Pyrodictium delaneyi: one gene and its partner. The protein of the gene in region 1 binds, or shares a complex with, the protein of each later gene. Links are inferred from orthologs where the notes say so. Each region holds a gene or a part of one and is shown in the gene's direction. Other genes may lie near its edges.

Region 1 (3,272 bases):
GCGCTAGGTTCCAGAGGATGTTATCGCAGACACTTCTAGATAGGAATGCTCTAAGGAGGAGTGCTATACTGGCCAACTACCTGGAGATAGTTAACGAGATGAAGACGCTTATATCAGATACCATAGTGTATGGAGCGGGCATAGGTGTAGCTGAGGCTGAGATATATTCTCGCCTAGTTGTAGGTGAGATTGTGTACAATAGCGTGTGTATGCCCGTAATCGTAAAGCGTCACCTTGGCCTACGGGGTGGTATAGCAAGGCCAGGTGCGGTGGTGTGTATTGAGCCGGAGAGGGCTGTTAAGCTGGTAGCTGCTGGCATAGCTGAACCTATAGGTACGGGATTAGAGCTCAGAGAGACGAATCATAATTCATGAGCTTTTACCCCCTAGGTAGTGGATTTTCCAGGGGATGTGAAGAGCATTTAAGCTAGGAAGCAGGGGAGACCCCTTTCGGGTATTCCCCGGTAGGAGTGGCGGTGCGGCGTCATGAGGGTTCCAAAGGTCATCAATACCTACTGTCCGCGGTGTAAGACACATACGCCACACTCGGTAGCCATCTACAAGCATGGTAAGAGGCGTAGTCTAGCTGAGGGTGAGCGTAGATACCGTAGAAAGCAGGAAGGTTACGGTAGCAAGAGGAAGCCTGAGCAGAAGCGCTTTGCTAAGGTAACTAAGAAGGTCGTACTGAAGCTTAAGTGTCAAAAATGTGGCTACATACTCCATCGCAGAGGTATTAGGCTAAAGAAGGTTGAGCTCGTGGAGGTGAGGTAACCCCATGGTCAAGAAGCTTAAGGTGTTAGTACCCCAGCCCCGGAGCAGGTTCCTCCTAGTACGCTGCCCTGTTTGCGGTAACGAGCAAGTAGTGTTCAGCCACGCTACCTTCCCAAGTCGCTGTCTTGTCTGCGGCGCGCAGCTCGTGGAGCCTACCGGCGGAAAATCAAAGATAACGGGCCAAGTAGTGCGCGTGCTAGGCTAAATAGCTCCTTAAACGTTTTTAAGTAATTATTGCATCTCGGACGTCCTCCAAGTTGAGTAGGGGGTAATATTCTTAAGCTAGATGTTCATAATTTTATGATATATTCTGTATGGTTTCATGTCTCTCATCTCCTTTGATTCCTTAGGTCTCTTAGCTATAAATTGGAGAAAGTGCTTTGAGTCATACACATGGCTACGCGAAGAGGGTGAGCGGAGGCGAGCAGAAGTGCCCATGAGAAGAAAGGAGCTACCAGATGTTGGCGAACTTGTGGTAGCAACAGTGCGTGAAGTATACGATTATGGCGCTTACCTCAACTTGGATGAGTATGGTGGCCTTGAAGCTTACCTGCCATGGAGCGAAGTAGCCTCTCGCTGGGTCCGCAGTATTCACGACGTAGTTAAGCCTGGGCAGAAGATAGTTGTCAAAGTTATCAGGGTTAATAGGCGTCGCAAACAAGTTGATGTATCGCTAAAACGTGTCAATGACAATGAGCGACGTCGTAAGATGATGGAGTGGAAGAGGGCTCAGAAGGCTGAGAAGATACTCGAGATAGTAGCTGAGAAGTTGGGGAAGACACTAGACCAAGCATACGAGGAGGTTGGATGGAAGCTAGAAGAAGCCTATGGTGAGCTTATGGCTGCCTTTGAAGAGGCAGCGATACGCGGCGAGAGTGTGCTACGTGAAGCGGGTGTGCCTGAGGAATGGATAGAACCGCTCCTCGAGGAGATTAGGCGCCACGTGGAAGTTAAGAGAGTTAAGATAGGCGGCGTCATAATGGCTAGGAGCTTTGCTGGTGATGGTGTTGAGCGAATCAAGGAGGTTCTCCTAAGTGTCAAGGAGGCTATCCTAGCTAGCTCTAAGGACATAAAGGTTAGGCTATACACAATTGGCGCGCCGCGCTACAAGCTGGAGCTGGACGCGTACGACTACAAGACGCTAGAGAAGGCTCTAGAAAAGGGCCTAGAGATTGGAGAGGCTAAAGCAAAGAAGCTTGGCGTAGAGTTTAACTTCACACGGGAGCGGCACTAACTCTGTAAGCCTCGCCAGCATCTATGGCAGTGATATTTTGTTGAAATTGTGGTTAAGAGTCGTCGCGGAGGCGATAATGTATGCGCTGGCTTATGAGACGGTGTGCGGTCTGTGGGAGATATACGCTTAGGCGTGACAAGTGTCCATTATGTGGTGGCGACGTGGCCGTTCCGCATCCGCCACGCTTCTCGCCTGAAGACAAGTATGTGGCATACCGGTATCGCATGAAGATGCTTGCCGGAATAATACATAGTGAGGAGAGCAGCTCGGAGCCAACATAGTGGGCTGACACCAACATATCACCAAGGAACAGGCTTTAGCTTCAATCGGTTTGCAGCCATATTAGTCAGTCTGTGAAGCGTAAGTACTATTGGTGCGAATACAGCTGCAACATATGGATCGACAATGATATCTACGATGTACAGCGATATCAGTGCGCCGGCGTAGAAGTCTAGCTGGTCAAGTACCGGGGCAGGGGCTCCCCTTTCTAGGCCTATCCTCCTCTTTATGAAGGCAGCAAACATATCCCCTAGAAGAGCACCGAGTGCGGCAGCGATTCCACCTTTTAGTAGTGTGTATGAGCACATAATAGATGCTAGGAACACCGCGAATATAGAGCCATAGAGTACACCTATACCAAGTCCTTCCCATGTCTTGCCAGCACCAAGCAGAGGTCTACCGTCTAGGAATTTCCGCCCGCCATCTATAGGTGTGCCTCCATAGCTCAATAAGACTGGAGAACCGTTGGCAACGAGTGCAGGAAGAAGCACAAGAACTGTATGGAGGGGACTCAGCAGTTCAACCATTCTATACCACCATCGCTAATACGTAGTTCCAATTCTAGCCTCGTGTCGCTTGGCTTCTCTACAAGTAGTCTCCGATGGCCTGGGGATAAGTAGTCCAAACGTATAACGTTATGGGTCCATAGGCTGAGCCCTCTGCCAGCTACCGGCTCGTACTGCTGCTCCCCGTTGCTATGTACTTGTGCTGTCTCAATTATGGGTACACCGTAGTCCTCGCTCACCTTGTATAGAGAAGCGGCTAACAGCAAGACTATACGGTAGGAGTTCTCAGCATCTATTCTGATAAACGAGTTTATGCTGTCAATAACCACTATGTCGTAGAGAGGTATGTCTTTACGCGTAAGGAGGTCAAGGAGGTCTGTGTACCAGAGCGCCTCGTATACAATCATTCTAGCAGTATTGATGCCCATTTGCTCGGCACGCCGGATAAATTCGAGCCCCTCTGTTGTTACGAAGAGACATCTA
Region 2 (3,146 bases), 410 kb from region 1 along the record:
TGGGCCCGCCTAAGGGCCCGGGGATGAACCCCCTGGAGGTGTAAGGTAGAGTGCCAGAGTTCAAGATAGTAATATCGGACCCAGAGGCTAAGGCGGACTCTCCCGTAGCCAAGGTCAAGATCAAGGGAGACGAGAACATAGAGTATGGCGAGGAGGAGAAGAGCCAGCGCAAGCTGCCAGTATGCAAAGCCAACCCCAAGTTAATAGAAAAGCTCGGAGCAGTACACAACATAATAACCGTGAGGATAAAGAAGGAGGAGAAGAAGATCAAACACACCTGCAAAGTCGTAGCCGACGCTGAAGTACCAGAGGACGAAGTCCGAGTAAGCCTCGAGTGGCTCGGAGATGCTGCAGGTGTGGAGGAGGCTGAGGGCGAGGTATTCCGAGCCAAGGCCTGGCAGATAACGGTGGCAAGCCCCCAGGCAGATCAACTAATAGGCCTAAAGATAGGTGACACCTTTGACGGCGAAATAGTAGGACTCTCAGGCTACAAGCTCAAAATAAGAGGCGGCAGCGATAACAGCGGCTTCCCAATGCTCCCCTCGATACCAGGTCCCGTGAAGAAGCGTGTACTTCTATCAGGCCCGCCGGGCTTCCATCCGCGCGAGAAGGGAGAGAGAAGAAGAAAGACAGTCCGCGGCAATACGATAACACATGATATAGTTCAGATAAACACAGTAATAGTCTACCCAGAGAAGAAGTAGCTCAAGAATCTTTGACCTCTTGCAATGAGGCATACACGTTTGCATATGCATGTCGAGAAGTGCGTTTTTAAAGGACGCCTCCGTCCTGGCTTACTTCGTTTTCCGTTATCTAATAGAATCTTTCCACTAACTTCCATGGCCGCGAGACAAGCCTACCTTCTTTATTCCCTTAGTACAGCCCACTAAGGAGTGGGGGTGTAGTGGTATTGGCGAAGTTCGATATGGATGAGATTGAGGCACAGCGGCGGCGGCAGCCAGAGGTAAACATAGGCACGGCTGGCCATGTAGACCATGGTAAGACTACGCTGGTTCAAGCTCTCACCGGCGTCTGGACGGCGAAGCATAGCGAAGAACTAAAGAGAGGAATGACTATCAAGCTAGGCTATGCTGAGGGCGAGATATGGTATTGTGAGGGCGTTGAGGGGCCAGAAGCTTATCAGCCCTTCCCCGAGCTATGCCCTGAGGGTTCTGTCCCTAAGCTGCTCCGCAAGGTGTCCTATGTCGATGCTCCTGGCCACGAGATACTAATGGCTACAATGCTATCTGGTGCAGCCCTAATGGATGGTGCATTGCTAGTCATAGCTGCAAACGAGAAGTGTCCACAGCCTCAGACCTATGAGCACCTAATGGCGCTTGACATAGTTGGGGTGCACAAGCTAGTCATAGTACAGAATAAGGTTGATGTAGTCACACCGGAAAGGGCCCGAGAGAGCTACCAGGAGATAAAAGAGTTTGTAAAGGGTACATTCGCCGAAAACGCGCCCATAATACCCGTAAGCGCTCTACACCGCGTCAATGTAGATGTAGTGTTAATGGCTATGGAGCACCTCATGCCTACACCGCAGCGTGATCCGGCAAAGCCACCGCTAATGTTCATAGCTAGAAGCTTCGACGTAAACAAGCCGGGTACACCGGTCGAGGAACTACGAGGGGGCGTGGTAGGCGGCTCGCTCATACAAGGTGTTCTGCGCGTCGGTGATGAGATAGAGATTGTGCCAGGTGTGCGTGTCGAAGAGCGTGGTCGTGTACGCTACGAGCCCCTCGTCACAGAGGTTACAAGTCTACGGTTCGGCAATCTAGAGGTGGATGAAGCAAGGCCAGGCGGGCTTGTGGCTGTGGGCACGAAGCTAGACCCTGCAGTAGCTAAGGCTGACAATCTTGTAGGTAACATACTGGGTAAGCCGGGTCACCTACCACCGGTACGCGATACTATAAGGCTAGAATACTATATGCTCGAGCGTGTAGTAGGTGCTCGCGAGCTCGTCAAGGTGCCACCTCTACGGCAGAGAGAGATAGTAATGCTAACAGTGGGTACAGCAATTACTCTTGGTGTAGTGACTAGTCTAGGCAAGGATGAGATAGAGGTGAAGCTCCGCCGGCCAGTAGCAGCCTGGGAGGGTGCCCGGGTAGCGATATCGAGGCAGGTTCTAGGACGCTGGAGGCTGGTTGGATGGGGTATAGTAAAAGGCTAAAACGCGTAGTCTACGACACAAGCATCCTTATGCTCCTCTACGACGGTGTGGATGTTTTTGAGGAAAGCGCGTCGCTCCTTCTATCTAGTCCCGAGTGTATCATTCCAAGCCAGGTTGTGGAGGAGCTCAGGAGGCTCGCAGAGAGGGCTAGCTCGATACACCGTAGAAGAGCAGCACGTCTAGCGCTAGAGGCAATAGAGAGGAAGAAGTGTCGAATAGTGGATATTGAGGCGGACAATACAGATGATGCTATAATATCCATAGTTGTGAATGATCCAGAGGCTATTGTAGCTACAGCGGATAACGAGCTACGGCGACGGCTAAGGGAGATGGGTCTCCCTAACATATACTACCGTAGATCGCGACATGGACTAATGCTTGAAGGCGCTTAGCTATAGTTAATAAACATGTTGCTATACTGTTATTAGCTGAGAGGCGGTCACACTTAATACTTCCCAGCTTCTAGGCTTGGGCTTGGCGCTCTTAAAGGGTAGTGTAGCAACGCTGAGGCCGCCCGAGGGTGACAACTTGTACATGATTTACCGGGTTAGAGACACGGTTCGGATACCGCCGAGTCTATTCGGCAAACCTCTTGAAGAGGCTGCGCTGCAAGTGCTCACAGAGAAGTATGTTGGGTACGTCCATCCTGATATGGGGATAATAGTGGCTATATTCGATGTCAAGGTTAAAGAGGAGGGGCGGATAATACCCGGCGATGGCGCTACTTATCACGAATCCGAGTATAGTGTACTTGCGTTTAGGCCTCAAGTGAAGGAGGTCGTTGAAGGTATAGTGGTTAACGCGCAGCAATACGGATTATGGGTAAACCTTGGCCCTGTTGAGGGCTTTGCACATGTGACACAGCTCATGGATGATCGTGTAGTGTTTGATCCTCAGCGTAGAGCGCTCATAGGAGAGCGTAGTAGGCGTATAGTAGAGATCGGTGATGTTGTAAGGGCAAGGGTAGTAT

What was found.
Region 2: the proteins of Pyrde_RS02595 (region 1) and Pyrde_RS00615 are in contact, whole or in part, in a crystal structure (PDB 3CW2), measured with the Saccharolobus solfataricus proteins. The link is inferred for Pyrodictium delaneyi from one-to-one orthologs. Residues at the interface, in WP_009989173.1 of Saccharolobus solfataricus: Val185, Arg186, Thr187, Asn188, Glu189, Pro190, Leu191, Gly192, Val193, Glu194, Ile196, Lys197, Ile200, Ser201, Leu204, Ile217, Lys218, Ile219, Tyr220, Thr221, Ile222, Gly223, Ala224, Pro225, Tyr227; in WP_009988771.1 of Saccharolobus solfataricus: Asp222, Lys225, Pro226, Gly227, Thr228, Gln229, Phe230, Asn231, Leu233, Lys234, Gly235, Leu259, Phe273, Thr274, Lys275, Tyr300, Leu301, Asp302, Pro303, Ser304, Leu305, Lys307.

Annotation. Positions count from the first base shown.
Region 1 is NZ_CP013011.1:508,732-512,003, reverse strand. What follows is about bases 150-3,102. They hold Pyrde_RS02595 (translation initiation factor IF-2 subunit alpha), read left to right. Parts: upstream 150-1,200; coding sequence 1,201-2,004; downstream 2,005-3,102. Other genes in these bases: Pyrde_RS02585 (AAA family ATPase), read right to left, coding at 2,795-3,102; Pyrde_RS02590 (CDP-2,3-bis-(O-geranylgeranyl)-sn-glycerol synthase), read right to left, coding at 2,304-2,810; Pyrde_RS10370 (RNA-protein complex protein Nop10), read left to right, coding at 2,085-2,285; Pyrde_RS02600 (30S ribosomal protein S27e), read left to right, coding at 775-975; Pyrde_RS02605 (50S ribosomal protein L44e), read left to right, coding at 486-770. In the rest of the region: more of Pyrde_RS02610, read left to right, coding at 1-149; more of Pyrde_RS02585, read right to left, coding at 3,103-3,272. UniProt on the Methanocaldococcus jannaschii protein: eIF-2 functions in the early steps of protein synthesis by forming a ternary complex with GTP and initiator tRNA.
Region 2 is NZ_CP013011.1:96,427-99,572, forward strand. The notes cover bases 224-3,050. They hold Pyrde_RS00615 (translation initiation factor IF-2 subunit gamma), read left to right. Parts: upstream 224-925; coding sequence 926-2,176; downstream 2,177-3,050. Other genes in these bases: Pyrde_RS00610 (30S ribosomal protein S6e), read left to right, coding at 224-704; Pyrde_RS00620 (PIN domain-containing protein), read left to right, coding at 2,155-2,568; Pyrde_RS00625 (DNA-directed RNA polymerase), read left to right, coding at 2,651-3,050. Outside these bases: more of Pyrde_RS00610, read left to right, coding at 51-223; more of Pyrde_RS00625, read left to right, coding at 3,051-3,146. UniProt on the Methanocaldococcus jannaschii protein: eIF-2 functions in the early steps of protein synthesis by forming a ternary complex with GTP and initiator tRNA.